DNA from 4 places in the Streptomyces sp. NPDC014870 genome. Region 3 is predicted to be linked to each of the others. Evidence: riboswitches for the same ligand, from Rfam matches in the RefSeq annotation. Region 3 holds a riboswitch; each other region holds the start of a gene.
The links. Region 3 has a riboswitch for cobalamin ahead of ACF09C_RS01855 (energy-coupling factor ABC transporter permease). Riboswitches for the same ligand answer to the same signal wherever they lie in the genome.
Positions count from the first base shown of each region.

Region 1: another riboswitch for cobalamin. It lies ahead of ACF09C_RS35090 (hypothetical protein); the one in region 3 lies ahead of ACF09C_RS01855 (energy-coupling factor ABC transporter permease).
Region 2: another riboswitch for cobalamin. It lies ahead of ACF09C_RS19940 (ABC transporter substrate-binding protein); the one in region 3 lies ahead of ACF09C_RS01855 (energy-coupling factor ABC transporter permease).
Region 4: another riboswitch for cobalamin. It lies ahead of cobN (cobaltochelatase subunit CobN); the one in region 3 lies ahead of ACF09C_RS01855 (energy-coupling factor ABC transporter permease).

Region 1 covers NZ_JBIBWQ010000015.1:62,973-68,185, forward strand. Annotated here, with positions in the region: gene cobF (precorrin-6A synthase (deacetylating)) at 1-474, shown strand, start outside; gene ACF09C_RS35085 (hypothetical protein) at 511-834, opposite strand; gene ACF09C_RS35090 (hypothetical protein) at 1,021-2,433, opposite strand; cobalamin riboswitch at 2,549-2,694, opposite strand; cobalamin riboswitch at 2,763-2,901, shown strand; gene ACF09C_RS35095 (prenyltransferase/squalene oxidase repeat-containing protein) at 3,011-5,213, shown strand, end outside.
Region 2 covers NZ_JBIBWQ010000006.1:411,599-416,811, forward strand. Annotated here, with positions in the region: gene ACF09C_RS19920 (MoaD/ThiS family protein) at 1-114, opposite strand, end outside; gene ACF09C_RS19925 (putative leader peptide) at 224-322, opposite strand; gene ACF09C_RS19930 (ABC transporter ATP-binding protein) at 367-1,182, opposite strand; gene ACF09C_RS19935 (FecCD family ABC transporter permease) at 1,179-2,255, opposite strand; gene ACF09C_RS19940 (ABC transporter substrate-binding protein) at 2,252-3,226, opposite strand; cobalamin riboswitch at 3,263-3,388, opposite strand; gene ACF09C_RS19945 (Mov34/MPN/PAD-1 family protein) at 3,393-3,821, opposite strand; gene ACF09C_RS19950 (amino acid permease) at 3,952-5,213, opposite strand, start outside.
Region 3 covers NZ_JBIBWQ010000001.1:432,521-437,733, reverse strand. Annotated here, with positions in the region: gene ACF09C_RS01870 (ATP-binding cassette domain-containing protein) at 77-925, opposite strand; gene cbiQ (cobalt ECF transporter T component CbiQ) at 922-1,671, opposite strand; gene ACF09C_RS01860 (energy-coupling factor ABC transporter substrate-binding protein) at 1,678-2,025, opposite strand; gene ACF09C_RS01855 (energy-coupling factor ABC transporter permease) at 2,025-2,723, opposite strand; cobalamin riboswitch at 2,752-2,976, opposite strand; gene ACF09C_RS01850 (PTS-dependent dihydroxyacetone kinase phosphotransferase subunit DhaM) at 3,049-3,453, opposite strand; gene dhaL (dihydroxyacetone kinase subunit DhaL) at 3,450-4,049, opposite strand; gene dhaK (dihydroxyacetone kinase subunit DhaK) at 4,132-5,124, opposite strand.
Region 4 covers NZ_JBIBWQ010000003.1:401,702-406,914, reverse strand. Annotated here, with positions in the region: gene cobN (cobaltochelatase subunit CobN) at 1-2,094, opposite strand, end outside; cobalamin riboswitch at 2,171-2,304, opposite strand; gene ACF09C_RS10425 (cobalamin biosynthesis protein CobG) at 2,351-3,625, shown strand; gene ACF09C_RS10420 (precorrin-8X methylmutase) at 3,640-4,281, shown strand; gene ACF09C_RS10415 (precorrin-2 C(20)-methyltransferase) at 4,278-5,213, shown strand, end outside.

The sequences.
Region 1 (5,213 bases), on a different contig from region 3:
GCGACCGGGCAGCGCGGAGCGTTCCTGGTGTGGGGCGACCCCTCGCTGTACGACAGCACGCTCGCCGTACTGGAGGAGATCGCGGCCCGCGGGAACGTGACGTTCACCTACGACGTCGTCCCGGGGGTCAGCAGCGTGTCCACGCTGGCGGCGCGCCACCGCGTCGGCCTCAACCGGGTGGGCCGCCCGATCCATATCACGCCCGGACGAAGGCTGGCCGAGACAGTGGGCAACGACGACGGAGACATCGTCGTCATGCTCGATGCTCACGAGTCGTTCCGGCAGTTCGCCGGCGGTGGCACGTGGATCTACTGGGGTGCCTACCTCGGTACCCCGGACGAGATCCTGATCTCCGGCCCGCTCGACGAGGTCGCCGACGACATCCGTCGGGCACGCGCCGCGGCCAGGGCGAAGCACGGCTGGATCATGGACACGTATCTGCTCAGGCCCTGCTCCGACGACACGGTCGGCTGACCGACCCGGACGGACAGCGAGAGCACAGACGTCGCCCTACCTCTCCGGGGTGAGATCCGTCGTCGACTTCCGCATGCCGGCGGCTCGACGGGCGCGGTCGAGGCGCCGGTGTGTCTCGCCGAGGAGGACCACCGCGCCGTCCGCGCCGATGTCGTCCGCTGTGCCCTCGCCGGTGACCGCCTGGTTCCGTCGGTCGAGTAGGGCCGTTCCGAGGGATTCGGCGAGCTCGACCACGTCGAGGAGCGCTTCGCGCACCTTGGCCAACCGGGCCACCTGCGAGCCCAGTTGGCGCCGGGACGAGACCAGGGCCTCGTATTCCTGCTCGCTGAGCAGGACCATGGGCCGGCCGTCGACTGTCATGGTCGTGGGCTCGCTCCTGGCGGCCATTCCTTCTCCGTCCTCCTGCTGGTGGTTCGTGGGACTCAGAGGCGCCCAGAACGGCCCGGCATCCGGTCCGAGCCGACGCCGCAGGCCACTTCCCGAGTGCTCCCGGTCCGGCGCCGCGGCGGGTGAGGGCCCGGCAGCGGGCCCCCACCCCCTGGGGCCTCAGGCGCCCCAGCGCAGCGCGATGGTGTCGCCGACGTTGATCGTCTTCTCGCGCAGGGCGCCCGCGAACGAGGAGCCGTCGACGCTGACCTTCCAGGTGTTCGAGCCGCTGTTGGCCTTGCCGTTGACCTCGGTGATCGCGCCGGTTCCCGACGCCGGGGTCACGGAGGTGACGCAGCCGGTCGGGCTCGCGGCGCTCGTCGCGGCGGCGAGAACATCGCCGAGCGTCGTGGTCGTCCCCGTGGGCGTGAAGGACACCGAGCACACCTTGAGGTTGCCGGCGCCGTCGTCGACGGTCAGGGCCAGCTTGGTGGCGGTGCCCGCCGTGAAGGTGGGCTGGGCGACCCACTGGGTGGCCCCGGGGGTGACCGGGACCGGCGGGGCCGTGGTGAAGCCGCCGCCGGCGACCGCGCGCAGCGCGTCGATGGAGGAATAGGCCGAGGGAACGGTGTCGGCTGGCTTGTACTTGAATCCGCCCGCCGGGTTGTACTGGTTGGCGATGAGGAAGTCGACCGGCGTCTTGCCGCTGATCGTGGTGAAGTCGGCCGACTGCGGGTTGAAACCACAGGCGTTGAGGCCCGCGATGCCCCAGCCGTTGGAGCTGGTGTTGACCCCGTAGAGGGAGTTGAAGGCGCCGGAGGAGGCGACCAGCTTGCCCTTGAGGAAGTTCTTGGCCTGGACGACGTCGGTGTCGGTGTTGGGGACGCCGGAGACGCACAGGGCGGCCATCCCGGCACCGGTCATGTCGATGTCGCTCGCCGAGGCGAGACCCGTGGGGTTGCCCTCGACCTTCTGGTAGGTCCAGCCGCCGTCGTTGTGCTGGTTGGCACGGAGGCGGGTGACGATCGCGTCGGTGAGTGCCTGCGGGACGCGGGCGGTGCCGCCTTGGGTCTTCGCGCCGCCCAGCGAAAGGGCCGCGAAGACCGTGCCGTTGAAGTTCGCGGACGGGCCGAAGTAGCCCGGCTCCGCGGTCTGCCAGTAGGAGTAGATGTTCGCGATGAGGTTGCGTGAGGCCGAGACACGGGCCGGGTCGATGCCCGCGGCGTACGCGTTGAGCGTTCCGCGCTCGTAGTCCGTGACGACCGGGGTCGCCGAGGGCCAGGCGGCCGTCGACAGCAGATTCCGGTAGACGGTTCTGGCGTTCTTGGTGGTGTCTCCGCCCGGGGCCACGTCGACGACGGCCGTGCCGGCCGCGGCGAAGGCGCTGAACGCCCACTCGTTGGACAGACCCGAGCCGGCGTACGAACCGTCAGCCGCCTGAAGGGACTTGAGGTACGCGACGCCGTTGGTCTTGGACGTGGCTATCTGCGCGGGGGTCGAGGTCGCGAGAGCGGGAAGCGTGCCGAGGGCGAGGGCGCCGAGCGCCGCCGGCACCACGAGTGAGAGGCGACGGGAGGTACGGGAACGAGACATGACCTGCTCCTGGAAGTCGGCGGACGCCGGCCGCTCCAGTGCACACCTCGCGTCACCGTGTCGGAGCACGGCCGGGCATCGCCGGGGAGCCGCCGTCCGGAACGCGTGGTACGGCTTCGTGTACTGCATCGCCGTCTGGGCATTCGGGCTCGAAAGACGGCCCCCGCCGTCTCATACCGCTGCGCGTCAGCTCCGGATTCGCACCGGATTCCCCCATGTGGCAGCCCAGGACGCTACCTGAACGATCAAGGTACCGCCAGCGGTGCCGCAGGGAGCGGGCGAGGGCCGGTGCCGGGGATCCCCGTGAGACGGACACCATCTTGACGGTCTCAACGGATCCGTGTTGCACTCCGGCTGACAAGCAATCAGCACCAGGGGAAGCCGGTCGAATTCCGGCGCTGACCCGCAACCGTAGACCCGGATCGTCCCGGGTGAGTCGGAATGCCTGGGGCTGGGACTCAGTACGAAGAACGCCGTCGCGGACTACGGCGTGGTCGTCACCGCCTCGCCATGGCATCTCCACTGTGCGGGGCGCATCGCCACGCACGCAGCCGCCCGGCAGAGACGAGGGGCCGCGGTGGGGACCGAACAGCAGGCGAGACGGTGGTGGAGGGCGAGACGGCGGCTTCTGTCCGTCCTGACCGCCTCCTTTCTGACGCTCGGTGCGGGCCTGACCCACCTCACGGCGGCGGCCCCGGCGAGCGCCGACCCGATCGGGAAGTGCACCCGCACGAAGGGCGCCATCGTCGCCGTCGACTTCGGCCACTGGGGCGGCCCTGTGGTGCGCGGCTGCGACACCACTCCCACGACCGGCTACGAACTCCTGCGCTCCGGCGGGTTCAGCACGGCCGGAACGGAGCACGACGGTCCCGCGTTCATCTGCCGCATAGGCAACGGCTCGTTCAACAGCGGTAAGCAGTACCCCACTCCGGCCCAGGAGGACTGCGTCCTCACCCCGCAGGCCACCGCCTACTGGTCGTACTGGATCGCCTCACCCGGCCAGCGGAAGTGGACGTACAGCCCGCTGGGCGCCATGTCCCGCACCCTCAAGCCCGGTGACGTGGACGCCTGGGTCTTCGGCGGCACGGACATCGGCGGCACCAAGGGCAGGCCCTCGTTCACCCCCGACGACGTCCGGGCCGAGGGCGGCGACCCGCCGAACCCCAGCGATCCGCCGGCGCCCAACGTGCCCCCGGGCACGGTCGATCTGCCCGCCGCGACCCGCTGGCTCACCGACCGGCTGACCAACGGGCAGCGCGTCGTCAACGACGGCGACACCACGCCGAACTACCTCGCCACCACCGAGGTCGCCTACGCACTGGCCTCACTCGACAACGAGAACCCCACAGCCCGGCGAATCGCCGACTTCCTCGCCAGGCCTGAACACACCGACGCCTACGCCTACCCCGCCGGGAAGGACGAGGCGCCCGACGCCACCGCCGCCGCCCGCCTCGCGCTCGTCGCCGAGGCCACCGGCAAGGACCCCCGCGCCTTCGGCGGCCACGACCTCCTCGGCGACCTCATGGCGAACGTCTGCCTCAGCGGCTCGGACGCGCCGCAGCCCGTCCCCGGCTGCGCGACCAAGGGCGACTTCCGGACCACCGGACAGACCGAGGGGCAGACCCTCGCCGTCATCGCCCTGCTCAACGGCGGAGTGACGCCGCCTGCCGAGTCGGTGGCGCGCCTGACCCAACTGCAGTGCGACGACGGCGGGTTCCCCAGCTTCCTGATCCTCGACGGCCAGGTGTGCGAGAGCGAGGCACCGACCACCGCGCTCGTCACGCTCGCCCTCCAGCGCGCCGGCGGCCACACCCCGGTGGTCACCAAGGCCCGCTCCTCCCTCAAGAAGGCCCAGTTCAAGACAGGGGCCTGGCCGGCCGCCTCGTACAGCGTCCCCGGCAGCGCGTACGCCACCGGCTGGGTGGCCCAGACACTGCGTGCCCTGGGTGACCGTGCCCACGCGAACGCCGCGGTCTCCTGGCTCTCCCGCCAGCAGCTCCCCGGTGGTTCCTTCGCCTTCGAGGAGGGCACCACGGACCCACTGCTCTATGCCACCACCGCGGCCGTCATCGCCGGGGCGAAGAGCGATCTGGTGACGCTCACGACGAAGGAGCCCGTCCCGCCGACGACGCCCCCGACGACTCCTCCGACCACCCCGCCCACCACGCCGCCTACGACGGGGCCCACCGCTCCCCCGGCCGGTGAGGGACCGGACCTCAAGAAGGGCTCGGCCTACCTCGCCGACCACAAGCGGCTGATCCAGGGCCGGTACTACGAGGGCAGCCCCCGCTTCGCCGACTACGGCCTGACCATCGACGGCGCCTACGCGCTCGCCGCCACCGGCCACGACAACGCCACCCTGCGCAACATCGTCGACTTCCTCGACAAGGGCGGCAAGGACGCCTCGGGCCGTGGCGTCCACCACTGGACGAAGATAGACACGAAGTACGCGGGCGGCGGATTCATCGGCAAGACCGCCGTGCTCGCCGAGTCCGTGGGCCGCGACCCCCGCGACTTCGGCGGGAAGGACCTGATCGCAGCGCTCGCCAAGGGCACCTGCCAGGCCGCGACGCCGGCCGAGCCCCGCAAGTGCGCGGGCAAGGGCAACTACACGTACGCCACCTCGGTCTTCTCCCAGTCCCTCGGCGTCATCGCCCAGGTCAGGGCGGGCGAGACGGCCGCCGCGGCCGACCCGATCACGTACCTCAAGGGTCTCCGCGACCCGTCGACCGGTGCCTGGCCCAGCCTCATCGGTGAGGCCAGCGCCATCGAGGTCGACT
Region 2 (5,213 bases), on a different contig from region 3:
GCGCGTCTCCAGGTCGGCGAAGAGCTCGGCGAGCGTCGCACCGCTGCCCTCGACGGCCTTCTCGCCGTCGGTGTAGGTGCGGAGGATGGTCGGGATGCGGACCTCGATGGCCATGGCGTGGGCTCCTGTTTTCGGGAGTCGGGAAGTGGCGTGAAAGGGCGCGCGGCCGTGGGCCCCGCGCGGGGTGGTGCTTCGTGGGGCGCCGGTCGGTGAGCGCCCCCGCTCACATCGCGCTGGCGAGACGGCACAGGTCGACGTGCAGCCGCGCCACGAGCAGCGCGCTGCCCGGCGTCGTCACTTCGCTCACGTCGTGGGAAACCATGCGGTCATCGTATCGATTCCCGGTCCGGGTTCCGGAATGTGATCTCACATGGCGGACGCTTCGTGCTCGACTGGCGGACCGGGGTCGACGACCGGGACATAGACGACGGTCGGCGTTCCGGTCCTCGGATGCGGGATGACCTCGGCTTCCACACCGTAGACGGTGGCGAGGAGGGCGGGGGTGAGGACCTCGGTCGGCGGCCCCTCGGCGACGACCCGGCCGCGCTGAAGGACGTACAGCCGGTCGCAGTACGCCGCGGCGAGGTTGAGGTCGTGCAGGGCGAGGAGGTTGGTGGTGCCCAAGTCGCGGACGAGGCGGAGGACTTCGAGCTGGTAGCGGATGTCGAGGTGGTTGGTGGGCTCGTCCAGGACGAGGAGCGCGGGGTCCTGGACGAGGGCGCGGGCGACGAGGGCGCGCTGGCGTTCGCCGCCGGAGAGCGTGGGGTACGGCCGGTCGGCCAGCTCGGCGATGCCGACCCGGGCGAGGGCGGCCTCGGCGCGCGCGCCGTCGGCGGCCGTGTCGCCCTCCCAGAAGCGTTTGTGCGGGGAGCGGCCGAGGGCGACCAGTTCCTGGACGGTCAGCTCGAACTCGGTGGAGCTGTCCTGCGGGACGACTCCGATCCGGCGGGCGCGGGCCTTGGGTCCGAGGGCGGACAGGTCGTCGCCGTCGAGCAGGACGCGGCCGGCGGTGGGGGTGAGGGTGCCGTAGACGCAGCGCAGGAGGGTGGACTTGCCGCTGCCGTTGGGGCCGACGAGCCCGATGGTCTCGCCGGGGCGGGCGGTGAGGTCGGCGTCGTGCAGCCGGGTGTCGTACGAGACTCCCTTGAGGACCAGTTCCGTGGGGGCGGGCCGGGAGGTCACACCGGGCTCCCTTCCGCGCGGTGGCGCATGAGCCAGAGGAAGAGGGGGCCGCCGATGAGGGCGGTGAGGACGCCGACCGGGATGTCCTGCGGCGCGGCGACGGTCCGGGCGGCGAGGTCCGCGAGGATCAGGGCGAGCGCGCCGCCGAGCGCGGCGACCGGAAGCAGGCGGCGGTGCGGTGCGCCGACGGCCATCCGGGCGGCGTGCGGGGCCATCAGGCCGACGAAGCCGACGGCGCCGCTGACGGAGACCATGACGGCGGTGACGAGCGAGGCGAGGACGAAGACGGCGGCCCGGAAGCGGGCGGTGTCCAGGCCGAGGACGGTGGCGCCCTCCTCGCCGACGAGGAGCAGGTCGAGCGGGCGGGCGAGGGCGACCAGGACCGCGGTGCCGAGGGCGACGACGACCGAGGGAAGCGCGAGGGTGTCCCAGCGGGCGCTGCCGAGGCCGCCGAGGGACCAGAACATGGCTTCCTGGAAGTGCTCGGGCCGCCGGGACAGGACGAGGAACAGGGTGCTCAGCGCCGACAGGATGTAGGAGACGGCGACGCCCGCGAGGACGAGCCGGGCGCCGGTCATCGTGGAGCCGCGCCGGGCCAGGGCGTAGACGAGGACCAGGGCGAGCAGGGCGCCCGCGAAGGCCCCTGCGGGCATGGCGACGGTGGTGGTGACCCCGCCGCCGATGCCGAGGACCAGGACGAGGACGGCCCCGCTGGACGCCCCGGAGGAGATCCCGAGCAGGAAGGGGTCGGCGAGCCGGTTGCGGACCAGGGCCTGCAGGACGGCGCCGACGACGGCGAGTCCGGCGCCGACGACCGCGCCGAGCAGCACGCGCGGGAGCCGGACGTCGAGCACGATCGTGCGGTACGGGGAGGGGGCGGCGCGGCCGGTGAGGATCTCGACGACCTGGCCCACGGGTATCCGTACGGAGCCGAGGGCGACCCCGGCGACGACGGCGGCCGCGAGGGCCGCGAGGAGGCCTGCGACGACGAGCCCGTACGGCAGGCGGCCCCGGCGCCGGCGCCGGGCGGCGGCGGCCTCGGTGGCCGCCGCCGGTCCCGTCACCGCCGTCACCGGTTCGGGTGCAGCTGGGCGGAGAGCTTGTCGACGGCGGCCGGGACGCGGACGCCCAGGACCGCGTCCGAGAGGGGCATGACGGCGAAGCGCTTGTTCTTGATCGCCGGGACGTCCTTGAGGGCCGGGTCGTCCAGGAGGCGCTTCTTCTTCTGCTCGACGGTCGTGGAGCCGTAGTCGTAGATGACGATCACGTCGGGCTTGCGGGCGACGACCTGCTCCCAGGTCGCGTCGCCGAAGGTCTTGTCCAGGTCGGCGAAGACGTTGCGGCCGCCGGCCCGGGTGATCAGCTCGTTGCCGATGCCCTTGCCGCCGGCGGTGAACGCGGTCTTGTCGCCGCTGTCGTAGACGAAGACGGAGACCGGGGCGACGCCCTTGAGCCGCTTCTCGGTCGCCGCGACGGTCTTCTTCGCCTCGGCGGTCCAGTCCGTGCCGCGCTCGGGGACGCCGAAGGTGCGGGCGACCTCGTCGACCTCCCGGTAGAGGTCGGCGAGGGAGGAGGCGCCGGAGGGGCAGTACTCCATGTTGAGGCGGCTCTCGATGCCCGACTTCTTCAGGTCGTCCCGGCCGCGGCCGGCCTTGGCGTCGAAGGCGCTGGCGTAACCCCCGTACACGAAGTCGGGGTTGGCGGCGAGCAGGGCCTCCTTGGAGGGGTACTCCTTGGCGAGCACCGGCACCGCGTCGTAGGCCTTCTTGTACGCGGGCAGGATCCGGTCGTCGAGGTAGGCGGTGCCGACCAGGGACTTCTCCAGACCGAGCGCGAGCATGACCTCGGTGACGTGCTGGTTCATGGTCACGGCCCGCTTCGGCGGCGCCTGGAACGTCGTCTTCACACCGCAGTTGGTGACGGTGTACGGGAATCCCGCGGCGGACTTCCCCGAGGGGGCGGCCTGTTCGGCGGGGGCCGCGCAGGCGGCGAGCAGCGGGACGAGGGCTGCGGCGGGCAGCAGGGTACGGCGGTGCCTGGTCAGCACGGAACGAGCCTCCTCCGGGGATTTCCACGTCCCCAGTCGGTGGTGAGAGGCGGCAGGTCAGTTCCTGGCTCCCAGCGTCCGAAGTCGCTGGTCACAGTGGCGGGACCGTGCCGGATTCGCACCGGCTTCCTGGGTCCTGCCGCCCTGGTGTCGGGTCAGTCTCTCAGGCGTCGTACGCCTCGACGACCTTGACCTCCTCCTCGGTCACCACGCCCTCGACGATCGTGTAGGAGCGGAACTGGAAGGGGCCGGCGCCGTCGACGTCGGCGGTGGAGACCAGGACGTAGTGGGCGCCCGGCTCGTTCGCGTAGGTGATGTCGGTGCGCGAGGGGTACGCCTCGGTGGCGGTGTGCGAGTGGTAGACGATCACGGGCTCCTCGTCCCGGTCGTCCATCTCGCGGTAGAGCTTCAGCAGATCGGCCGAGTCGAACTCGTAGAACGTGGGTGAGCGCGCCGCGTTCAGCATCGGGATGAACCGCTCGGGGCGGCCGCTGCCGGCGGGACCCGCGACCACGCCGCAGGCCTCGTCGGGGTGGTCCGCGCGGGAGTGTTCCACGATCTGGTCGTACAGGGCCCGGGTGATGGTCAGCATGGCGACAGGATAAGCATCGGATCAAGAGGGGCCGCGCGGAGCGCGTCAGGCAGGGTGGTGGTGGGCGACGGGTGGGCCGCCCCGTACCGAGGAGTGGTACGGAGCGGCCCGGATGCTGGACAGGCAGGCGTTACGAGCGCTTCACGAAGGCCGCGCCCTGCGGGTTGCGCGCCTTGAGGACCAGGTACGCGACACCCAGGATCAGGCCCCACAGCGGGGCGCAGTACAGCGAGATCCGCGCGTCCTTGTCGATGCCCATCATCACGATGACCATGCCGATGAAGGCGAGCGAGAAGAGGCTGAGCCAGATGCCGCCCGGGGCCTTGAAGGAGGACTGGGGCAGCTCGCCCCGGTCGGCCTTGAGGCGGAAGCGGACCTGGCAGACCAGGATCATGATCCAGGCCCACATGCCGGAGATGGTGGCGAAGGAGACGACGTAGTTGAAGGCGTCGCCGGGCCACTGGTAGTTGATCCAGACGCCGACCATCATCAGCCCGGCCGAGAAGGACGTGCCGACCAGCGGCAGGCCGTTCTTGGTGAGCTTGGTGAAGAACTTCGGGCCCTGGCCGTTGAGCGCGAGGTCGCGCAGCATGCGGCCGGTGGAGTACATGCCCGAGTTGCAGGAGGAGAGCGCGGCGGTCAGCACGACGAAGTTGACGATCGCGGCGCCGATGCCGAGGCCCATCTTCTCGAAGGCCGCGACGAACGGGGAGACGCCCGGCTGGAAGTGGGTCCACGGGACGACCGACAGGATCATGATCAGCGCGCCGACGTAGAAGACGGCGATGCGCCACGGCACGGTGTTGATCGCCTTGGGCAGGACGGTCTTCGGGTCCTTGGACTCGCCGGCCGTCACGCCGACCAGCTCGACCGCGAGGAAGGCGAACATGACCATCTGCAGGGTCATCAGGGTGGAGCCGATGCCCTTGGGGAAGAAGCCGCCCTCGGACCAGAGCAGGGTGATCGAGGCGGTGTCACCGGCGTCGGAGAAGCCGACGGTGAGGACACCGGCGCAGATCAGGATCATGCCGACGATCGCGGTGACCTTGACCATCGAGAACCAGAACTCGAGCTCGCCGAAGAGCTTGACCGAGATCAGGTTCGCGAGGAACAGGACGACCGTGAAGATCAGGGCGAAGACCCACTGCGGCTGATTGAGCCAGCCGTCCGCGTTCTTGGTCCAGTACTGCATGTACGCGGAGGCCGCGGTGACTTCGGTGATGCCGGTCACGACCCAGAAGAGCCAGTACGTCCAGCCGGTGACGAAGCCCCAGAACGGGCCGATGAACTCGCGTGCGTACTCCGAGAAGGAGCCGGACACGGGCCGGTACATGAGGAGCTCGCCGAGCGCCCGCATGATGAAGAAGATGACGAGGCCCGCGATGGCGTACG
Region 3 (5,213 bases):
TCGTCACCCCTGTTCTAAGTGACCCCGCCCCCGTTATGCAACTAGTTGCAGAAGGCTGGTCGAGTGATCTGCGCTACTACTCGGTAACCGCCGTCTCGGCCCACACTGCCAGCTCCTCCGCCGTACGCGGACCGGGCACGTCCGGGCCGAGCAGGCCGTGAGCCCGGAGGAGACGGGTGACCGCCATGCCCCACGGCCGCCGCAGCCGCGCCGCGTCGAGCAGCGCGTCGTCGGCGAGCAGCTCCTCGATCGGCCCGGTCCGCAGGCCCTCCGGGGTGAGGACGGCGGCCTCGTCCGCCCAGCGCAGCGCCAGGTCGACGTCGTGCGTCGCCATCACCACCGTCGTGCCCGCGTCGCGCAGCCTGCCGAGCACCTCCAGGAGCCGTTCCTGCCCGTGCGGATCGAGCCCCGCGGTCGGCTCGTCCATGATCAGGACCCGCGGGCGCATCGCCACGGCGCCCGCGATCGCGGCCCGCTTCCGCTGCCCGTACGACAGCAGATGCGTCGGGCGGTCCTCCAGCGCGACGATGTCCAGCGCCTCCAGTGCCTCGCGCACCCGGAGCCGTACCTCCTCCTCCGGAAGTCCGAGGTTCATCGGGCCGAACGACACGTCCTGCCCGACCGACGCGGCGAACAGCTGGTCGTCCGGGTCCTGGACCACCAGCTGCACGGTCGTCCGCAGCCGCGTCAGCCCCTTCCGGTCGTACGACACCTCCGTACCGTCGAGCCGGAGGGCCCCGCCGCCGCAGCGCAGGCCCCCGCTCAGCAGCCGCAGCAGCGTCGTCTTGCCGCCGCCGTTGCGGCCGAGCAGCGCGAGCGCCCGGCCCTCCGGCACGGCGAAGTCGACGCCGTCGAGGATCAGCGGCCCGTCCTCGTAGGCGAACGTGGCCTTCACCAGCTCCACGACAGGGGGTGCGGGACTCACGGCAGTGACCTTTCCAGGACGAGGGTGAGGGCGACGAGCCCGGTGAGCAGGGCGGCCGTCGAGGCGAGGAACCGGCCCGAGACCGCCGCCTCGGGCACCAGGACGCGCAGCGTCCCGTCGTAGCCCCGCCCGGCGAGCCCGGACTGCAGCCGCTGGGCCCGGTCGAAGGCGCGGACGAACGAGGTCGCGCCGAGCCCGGCGAGCGAACGCCAGGTCGCCGCCCGCGTCGTCAGCCCGAGGCGGGCCGCCTGCGCCTGTCGGATTTTGGATAGGGAATCCAGAAGGAGAAAACTGATCCGGTACATCACCAGCGCCACGTCCACCACCGGCGCCGGCACCCCCGCCCGCACGAGCCGGGGCAGCACGTCCGACACGGGCGTGGTGAAGGCGAACAGCAGCACGCCCAGGGACGCCGACGAGGTCCGCAGCAGCAGCTCACCGGCATGGACCGGGCCGTCCTGAGCGAGCACGACGAGACCCCGCGCCCCGCCCACCTCGAAGAGGAGCGGGACCGCGCCGGTCACACAGAAGCCCAGCGGGATGCGGAACGCGCGCCACAGCTGACGCCCCGGCACCCCCGCGGGACCGAGCAGGACGGCGAGGGTCGCCGCCGCGACCAGGACGGCACCCGGCCACGGCGGCAGACAGACCGCGCACAGCGTGAGCCCGAAGCCGAGCGCGGCTTTCTCGCACGGGTGACGGCGGCGCCAGCGACTGCTGTGCGCCGCCGCGTCGATCGGCAGCACCGGCGGCTAGACGTCGTCGCCGGACGACGCCGACCGCAGCGCCTTCGCCTTGGCGCGCGCCTCCCCCTGCTTGCGGCCCCGGTGCACACCGAAGTAGTACGCCAGCACACCCGCGCCGAGCGCGGCCTGCAGGGCGAACAGTGCCGACTCGATCTCGCCGGACGCCGGCTCGTAGAGCGGGCTGAACCACGGCTCGTAGTCCGGGGCGATCTCCGTGATCGCCGCCTCCGCCTCGGCGTCTGCCCCGGCGAACGGCTCCTCCTTGTGGTCGCCGAGACCCAGAACCAGCGGGAGCACCGCAAGGGCCGCGACGACGAGCAGGAGCAGGGAGTTGATCTTCGCGTTCCGGCTCATCAGGCGCTCGCCTCCGCCTTCTCGTTCTTCTTGCGGGACGGGAGCAGGACCCCGAGCCTGGTCAGGTCGGCCTTGCTGGACTGCGTGAGCAGCCGCATGACCAGCACGGTGAGCAGACCCTCGCTGACGGCGAGCGGCAGCTGCGTGACGGCGAAGATGGAACCGAACTTGGCCAGCGCCCCGAGCACACCGCTGCCCGGGTCGGGGAAGGCCAGCGCGAGCTGGACGCTGGTGACGCAGTACGTCGACAGGTCGGCGACGAACGCGCCGAAGAACACGCTCACCATGAGCGGCACGTCGAACCGGCGCAGCAGCCAGTACGTACCGAATCCGGCCCACGGCCCGACGATCGCCATCGAGAACACGTTGGCCCCGAGCGTCGTGAGCCCGCCGTGCGCCAGCAGCAGCGCCTGGAACAGCAGGGTGATCGTGCCCAGGACCGCCATCACGGGCGGGCGGAACAGGATCGCGCCCAGGCCCGTACCGGTCGGGTGCGAGCAACTGCCCGTGACCGACGGGATCTTGAGGGCCGACAGGACGAAGGTGAACGCGCCGGACGCGCCGAGCAGCAGGGTGGACTCGGGGTTGGCCTTGACCTCACGGGTCAGCGCGCGGACGCCGTGGACGACGAAGGGAGCGGACGCGACGCCCCAGGCGGCCGCGTGCACAGGGGGCAGATACCCCTCGGCTATATGCATGGTTGGGAGACCCTCTCCAGCACCTCGTGGATGGACAACGCACCTTGGCCGGTCTCCTGGCTGACGGGTCATGCCGCCGCGGCTCCGCCTTCCCACACCACCGCGGTCTCCCGCAGCGGTCCAGTGGCTTCCCCGGAGGGATGGAGCCGGACTTCCCGATCACAGTGGCGAGGGCCGCACCGGTACCGCACCGGTTTCCCGTACACCAAGGCGCTGTGACATTAGTGGGTTGACCAGGTACATCACAACACGGGGGCACTCCGGGACGGTGTGTGACACATCTCCCGCGCGCCCCCTGCCCGCCTCTCCTGCCCCTGGTGCGCGCTCACTCCTTCCGGTACGTGTACGCCTCCGCCGCCGCGGCCGACACCGCGTCCAGGTCGCCGCCCGCGCTCGCCGTCACGAGCGCGGCGACGGCGCCCTCCACGAAGGGCGCGTCCACCAGCAGCGCCCCCTCGGGCAGCTCGTCGCCCTCGGCGAGCAGTGCCTTCACCGTCAGGACTGCGCTCCCGAGGTCGACGAGGAGAGCCACCCCGGCGCCCCCGTCGACCGCCTTCGCCGCCTCGACGATCCGCTCGGAGCTGGTGCCGAGCCCTCCGTCCGGGGTGCCTCCGGCGGCGGCGACCGGCGCGGTCGCCCCACATCCCGCCAGCCCCCGGGCCAGCTCGGCCACGGAGTCGGCCACCGCCGCGCTGTGCGAGACCAGCACGATGCCCACCTGACCGGTCATGCGGCGGCCACCTCCGCGAGCGCGGCGATCAGCAGCGCCGACGAGGTCGCCCCGGGGTCCTGGTGCCCGATCGAGCGCTCGCCCAGATAGCTCGCCCTGCCCTTGCGCGCCCGCAGGGGTACGGTCGCCAGGGCACCGGCCTCGGCCGCGTCCCGGGCGGCGGCGAACGAGTCGCCGAGCGCCTCGGCCGCGGGCACGAGCGCGTCCAGCATCGTCTTGTCGCCGGGCTTGGCACCGCCCAGCTGAGCGACGCCGGCGACCCCTGCGGTCAGCGCCGCCGCAAGCTCCTCCCGCGTCACCGCTCCGGCCTCGCCGAGCGCCTTGCCGGTGCGGCGCAGCATCGTCCCGTAGAGCGGCCCGGACGCGCCGCCGACGGTGGAGATCAACTGCCGCCCGGCCAGGACGAGTACGGCCCCCGGGGTCTCCGGCAGCTCCTTGTCCAGGACCTCCGTCACGGCGGCGAACCCCCGCTTCAGATTGGCGCCGTGGTCGGCGTCGCCGATCGCCGAGTCGAGCTCGGTGAGCCGGTCGGCCTCGCGCTCGACGGCGCCGGCGGCCGCGGCCAGCCAGCGACGGAAGAAGGCGCCGTCGAACAGCTCCCCGCCGTCGTCGGTCTCGTCGTTCACGCCCCGGCTCCCTCGCCGGCTCGCTTCCTCGTTCATCTCGGACATCCCGCCCTCACCGACCCCAGCGCAGGGCGGCCGTCTGCACGGGCGCGTCCCAGAGCCGCAGCAGTTCCTCGTCGGCCTCGCAGAGGGTCACCGAGCAACCGGCCATGTCGAGCGAGGTCACGTAGTTGCCGACCAGCGTGCGGGCGACGGGCACGCCGCGCTCGGCCAGCACTCGCTGCACCTCGGCGTTGAATCCGTACAGTTCGAGCAGCGGCGTGGCACCCATCCCGTTCACCAGGGCGAGCACAGGCCCGGAGGGTCGCAGGTCCTCGAGGACGGCGTCGACGGCGAAGTCGGCGATCTCGCGCGAGGTCATCATCGCCCGCCGCTCGCGCCCGGGTTCACCATGAATACCGATCCCCAACTCCAGCTCTCCCTCGGGTAGTTCGAACGTCGGACTGCCCTTGGCGGGCGTGCTGCAGGCGCTCAGCGCCACACCGAAGCTCCGCGACCGCTCGTTCACCCGCCGCGCGATCGCCTCGACCCGCTCCAGCGGCGCCCCCTCCTCGGCCGCGGCCCCGGCGATCTTCTCCACGAAGAGCGTCGCCCCGGTGCCCCGCCGCCCGGCTGTGTACAGACTGTCCGTCACGGCCACGTCGTCGTTCACCAGCACCTTGGCGATCTGGATGCCCTCGTCCTCGGCGAGTTCGGCGGCCATCTCGAAGTTGAGGACGTCACCGGTGTAGTTCTTCACGACGAACAGCACCCCGGCCCCACTGTCGACCGCGGCGGCGGCCCGCACCATCTGATCGGGCACCGGCGAGGTGAACACCTCGCCAGGACACGCGGCCGCCAACATCCCGGGCCCCACGAACCCCCCGTGCAACGGCTCGTGCCCGGACCCACCCCCGGACACCAGCCCCACCTTCCCGGCGACGGGCGCGTCCCGCCGCAGCACCACACGGTTCTCGACATCGACGGTGAGCTCGGGATGCGCGGCGGCCATACCCCGCAGCGCGTCGGCGACGACGGTCTCCGGAACGTTGATCAGCATCCTCACGGGTATCTCCTTGGGATTCTGGCGGAGGAGGGTATTCGCTGGGTCTTCACAGGTCAGACTGTGTCTTCGCGATAGATGATCTTGGCGAT
Region 4 (5,213 bases), on a different contig from region 3:
CTGCGTACCACCCCAGATCTGCCGGGCGCGCAGGATCGACAGGACCAGGTTGACCCGCTCGGGCCCGGTCGGTGCCCCGCCAAGGACGTGCAGACCGTCGCGGATCTGGGCGTCCTTGACCTCGCAGAGCCAGCCGTCGACGTGCAGCAGGAAGTCGTCGAAGCCGTCGTCCTCGGGGCGGTCCTCCATCCCCAGGTCGTGGTCGAGCTTGGCCGCCTGGATCAGCGTCCAGATCTGCGCCCGGATCGCGGGCAGCTTCGACGGGTCCATGGAGGAGATCTGCGCGTACTCGTCGAGCAGCTGCTCCAGGCGCGCGATGTCGCCGTACGAGTCGGCGCGGGCCATCGGCGGCACCAGGTGGTCGACGAGCGTGGCGTGCACGCGCCGCTTGGCCTGCGTGCCCTCACCCGGGTCGTTGACGAGGAACGGGTAGACCAGCGGGATGTCACCGAGCGCCGCGTCCGGGCCGCACGCGGCCGACAGGCCCGCGTTCTTGCCGGGCAGCCACTCCAGGTTGCCGTGCTTGCCGAGGTGGACCATCGCGTCCGCCCCGAAGCCGCCGTCCTCGGCGCGCGCCGCGATCCAGCGGTAGGCGGCCAGGTAGTGGTGGGACGGCGGGAGATCGGGGTCGTGGTAGATCGCGATCGGGTTCTCGCCGAAGCCGCGCGGCGGCTGGATGAGGATCAGCAGGTTCCCGCGGCGCAGCGCGGCGAGGACGATGTCGCCCTCCGGGTTGCGGGAGCGGTCGAGGAACATCTCGCCGGGCGCGGGGCCCCAGTGCTCCTCCACGGCCTCCCGCAGCTCGGCGGGGAGCTGCGCGTACCAGCGCTTGTAGTCGGCGGCCGGGATGCGGACCGGGTTCTTGGCCAGCTGCTCCTCGGTCAGCCAGTCCTGGTCGTGGCCGCCGGCCTCGATCAGGGCGTAGATCAGCTCGTCGCCGTCGCCGGAGACGAGCCCCGGGATGTCGGCCTCGGCCCCGAAGTCGTACCCCTCGGCGATCAGCCGCCGCAGCAGCGCGACGGCGGAGGCGGGGGTGTCCAGGCCGACCGCGTTGCCGATCCGGGAGTGCTTCGTCGGGTACGCGGAGAGGACGAGCGCGAGCTTCTTCTCCGCGTTCGGGATGTGCCGCAGGCGGGCGTGGCGGACCGCGATCCCGGCGACGCGGGAGGCCCGCTCGGCGTCGGCGACGTAGGCGGGGAGCCCGTCCTCGTCGATCTCCTTGAAGGAGAACGGCACGGTGATCAGGCGGCCGTCGAACTCGGGCACGGCGACCTGGCTGGCCGCGTCCAGCGGGGAGAGCCCCTCGTCGTTCTCCTCCCAGGCGGCCCGGGAGCCGGTGAGGCAGAGCGCCTGCAGGATCGGTACGTCGAGGGCGGCGAGCGCGCCCGCGTCCCAGGCGTCCTCGTCGCCGCCGGCCTGCGCCTCGGCGGGCTTCGTGCCACCGGCGGCGAGGACGGTCGTGACGATCGCGTCCGCGCGCTGCAGCGTCTCGATCAGCTCGGGCTCGGGGGCGCGCAGCGAGGCGACGTAGAGCGGCAGGGCGCGGGCGCCCGCGTCCTCGATCGCCGAGCAGAGGGCGTCGACGAAGGCGGTGTTCCCGCTCATGTGGTGGGCGCGGTAGTAGAGCACCGCGACGGTCGGGCCCTCGGTCGTCCGGGCCGTGCGCTCCAGCGGGCCCCAGGTGGGCGCGGCGGCCGGGGCCTCGAAGCCGTGGCCGGTCAGCAGCACGGTGTCGGCGAGGAACCGGGCCAGCTGCTCCAGGTTGGCCGGGCCGCCGTGCGCGAGGTAGGCGTGGGCCTCGGTGGCGACGCCGACGGGGACGGTGGAAGCCTCCATGAGCTGGGCGTCGGGGGCCTGTTCGCCGGAGAGCACGACGACCGGCTTCCCCGCCGCGCGCACGGCCGTCAGGCCGTCCTCCCAGGCCCGCAGGCCGCCGAGCAGGCGGACGACGACGAGGTCGGCCTCGTCGAGGAGTCCGGGCAGGTCGTCCGGGGCGAGCCGGGAGGGATTGGCGAACCGGTAGGCGACCGGACCGCCGGCCGCGCGGGCGCTGAGCAGGTCGGTGTCGGAGTGCGACAGCAACAGAATTCGCATGCGTGCGCAGGCCTTCCTCGGGGTTGTCCGCGCCCCGGGTGGTCGTGTGGGTTGGGGCCTCCCCTGCTCGAGCGAAGCCGAGAGCTTGGGGAAGGGAGTTCCTGACTCACCGGGACCCTTCCGGGGCCCGGCTCACAGTGGCGGGACCGCGCCGGATTCTCACCGGGCTTCCTCCCCGGGGTCCTGGGACCCCATGCCGATCTGCATAGTAGATCGTGCGTCCGCCGGGCCGGTCTGGCCCGTCGGCGTCGTGGGTATGCTCGCCGCCATGCCGCCCACCCCACCCACTCCACCCAACCCGGGCGAACCGCCCGTACGGGACCGTGGTGACGCCTGCCCCGGGGCGCTTCGACTGCACGCCGCCGACGACGGGCGGCTGGCCCGACTGCGACTGCCCGCAGGGTTGTTGACGGCACGTCAGGTACTTACCCTGGCCTCGGTGGCCGAGGAGCTCGGGGACGGGCGGGTCAGTGTCACGTCCCGGGGGAACCTGGAGCTGCGCGGGCTCGGCGAGGGCTGCGGGGCGGAGCTGGCGGGGCGGCTCTCGGGCGCCGGGCTGCTGCCCTCCGAGACCCATGAGCGGGTCCGGAACATCGTGGCCTCCCCGGCGGCCGGACTCGACGGACTCGGCCACGGAGACGTGCAGTTGTGGGCCCGCGAGCTGGACGCGCTGCTGTGCGCGCGGCCGTGGACGGCGGCCCTGTCCGGCCGGTTCCTCTTCGCCCTGGACGACGGGCGGGGCGATGTGGCGGGGCTCGGCGGAGATGTGACGTTGATCGCAGAAGGCCCGTCGGTACGGATGCGGGTGGGCGGCCGGGACGTCCGGGTCGGCGCCGCCGACGCGCCCCGTGCCGCGCTCGCCGCCGCAGGGGCCTTCCTGGACGCCGCCCGCGCCGCCGGGAACGGCGCCTGGCGCGTACGGGAGCTTCCGGAGGGCCACAAGCCGGACGTGGCCGGCGCGCTCGCGGGCGCCGGGATCGTGTCGGAGCCCGTAACCGCGGCGGAACCGCCGCACGCGGAGCCGCACGCCGGGCCGCCCGCCCCCGGGCCCCTCGGCGCGACCGCCCTGCACGTGCTCGCGCCCCTCGGGCGGCTGACCGCAGGCCAGCTGCGGGCGCTCGCCGCGAGCGGCGGCGAGGTGCGGCTCACACCCTGGCGCGGGGCCGTCGTCACCGGCCTCGCGGGCCCCGGCGCCGTCGCGACCCGGCTGCGCGAGCTCGACGCCCACGGTCTCGTCACCGACCCGCGCTCCCCCTGGGCCGGGGTCGGCGCCTGCACCGGGCGCCCCGGCTGCGCGAAGTCCCTCGCGGACGTGCGCGCCGACGCCACCCCGGGCAGCGGCCACCGTTCCGGCGGGCTGCCCGTGTACTTCTCCGGGTGCGAGCGGCGCTGCGGCCACCCGCACGGCGCCTGGGTCGACGTCCTCGCCACCGGCGACGGCACGTACCTGGTGAACGGCGTCCCCACCCCCCGTACCGCCCTGCCCGACGCCGTCGCGGCGGCCCGCGTCCCCACAGCAAACACGAGATGAGCGAGAGCAGCAGGATGTTCGACTACGAGAAGGACGGCACGGAGATCTACCGCCAGTCCTTTGCCACGATCCGCGCCGAGGCGGACCTCGCGGGTCTGCCCGCCGACGTCGCCCAGGTCGCCGTCCGCATGATCCACGCCTGCGGGATGACCGACCTGGTCGCCGACCTCGCGTACTCCCCGCAGGTCGTCTCCCGGGCCCGCGCCGCCCTGCGCGCGGGCGCGCCGATCCTCTGCGACGCGCAGATGGTCGCCAGCGGCGTCACCCGCAGGCGGCTGCCCGCCGACAACGAGGTCGTCTGCACGCTCTCCGACCCGTCCGTGCCCGCGCTCGCCGCCGAACTCGGCACCACCCGCAGCGCCGCCGCCCTCGAACTCTGGCGCGACCGCCTCGAAGGCTCCGTCGTCGCCATCGGCAACGCGCCCACCGCGCTCTTCCACCTCCTGGAGATGGTCGCCAAGGGCGCCGGGAAGCCCGCCGCCGTCCTCGGCATACCCGTCGGCTTCATCGGCGCCGCCGAGTCCAAGGACGCCCTCGCCGACCGGGCCCGGACCCTCGGACTCGACTACCTCGTCGTCCGCGGCCGGCGCGGCGGCAGCGCCATGACCGCCGCGGCGATCAACGCCCTCGCCCACGAAGCGGAGATCCAGGCATGAGCACGCCCCCCACGCCCACCACAGGCAAGCTGTACGGGGTCGGCCTCGGGCCCGGCGACCCGGAGCTGCTCACCCTCGCGGCGGTCAGGGCCATCGCCTCCGCCGACGTGATCGCGTACCACTCGGCCCGGCACGGCCGGTCCATCGCCCGCTCGATAGCGGCCGAGCACATCCGGGCCGACCAGATCGAGGAGCGGCTGATGTACCCGCTCACGGTCGAGACCACGGACCACCCCGGCGGCTACCGGGGCGCGCTCGACGACTTCTACGCGGAGGCCGCCGCCCGGCTCGCCGCGCACCTGGACGCCGGTCGCACGGTCGCCGTGCTCGCCGAGGGCGACCCGCTCTTCTACGGCTCGTACCAGCACATGCACAAGCGGCTCGCGGACCGCTACGACACCACGGTCATCCCCGGGGTGACCTCGGTCAGCGCCGCCGCCGCCCGGCTCGGGGAGCCGCTGTGCGAGGCCGAGGAGGTCCTGACGATCATCCCCGGCACGCTTCCCGAGGACGAGCTGACGGCCCGGCTCGCGGGCACCGACTCGGCGGTCGTGATGAAGCTCGGCCGGACGTTCCCGACCGTGCGGCGCGCCCTGGAGCGGGCGGGCCGGCTCGAGGACGCGCGGTACGTGGAGCGGGCGTTCATGGCGGGCGAGCGGACCGGGACCCTGGCGGACGTGGACCCGGAGACGGTCCCGTACTTCTCGGTGGCCGTGCTGCCCTCCCGGATCGACCAGGCCCCGCCGGTACGGGAGCGGGGCGAGGTCGTGGTCGTCGGCACGGGACCGGCGGGCGCGCCCTGGCTGACGCCCGAGTCGCGCGGCGCGCTCGTCAACGCCGACGACCTCGTCGGCTACACCACGTACCTCGACCGGGTCCCGGTGCTGCGGCCCGGGCAGCGGCGGCACGGCTCGGACAACAAGGTCGAGTCC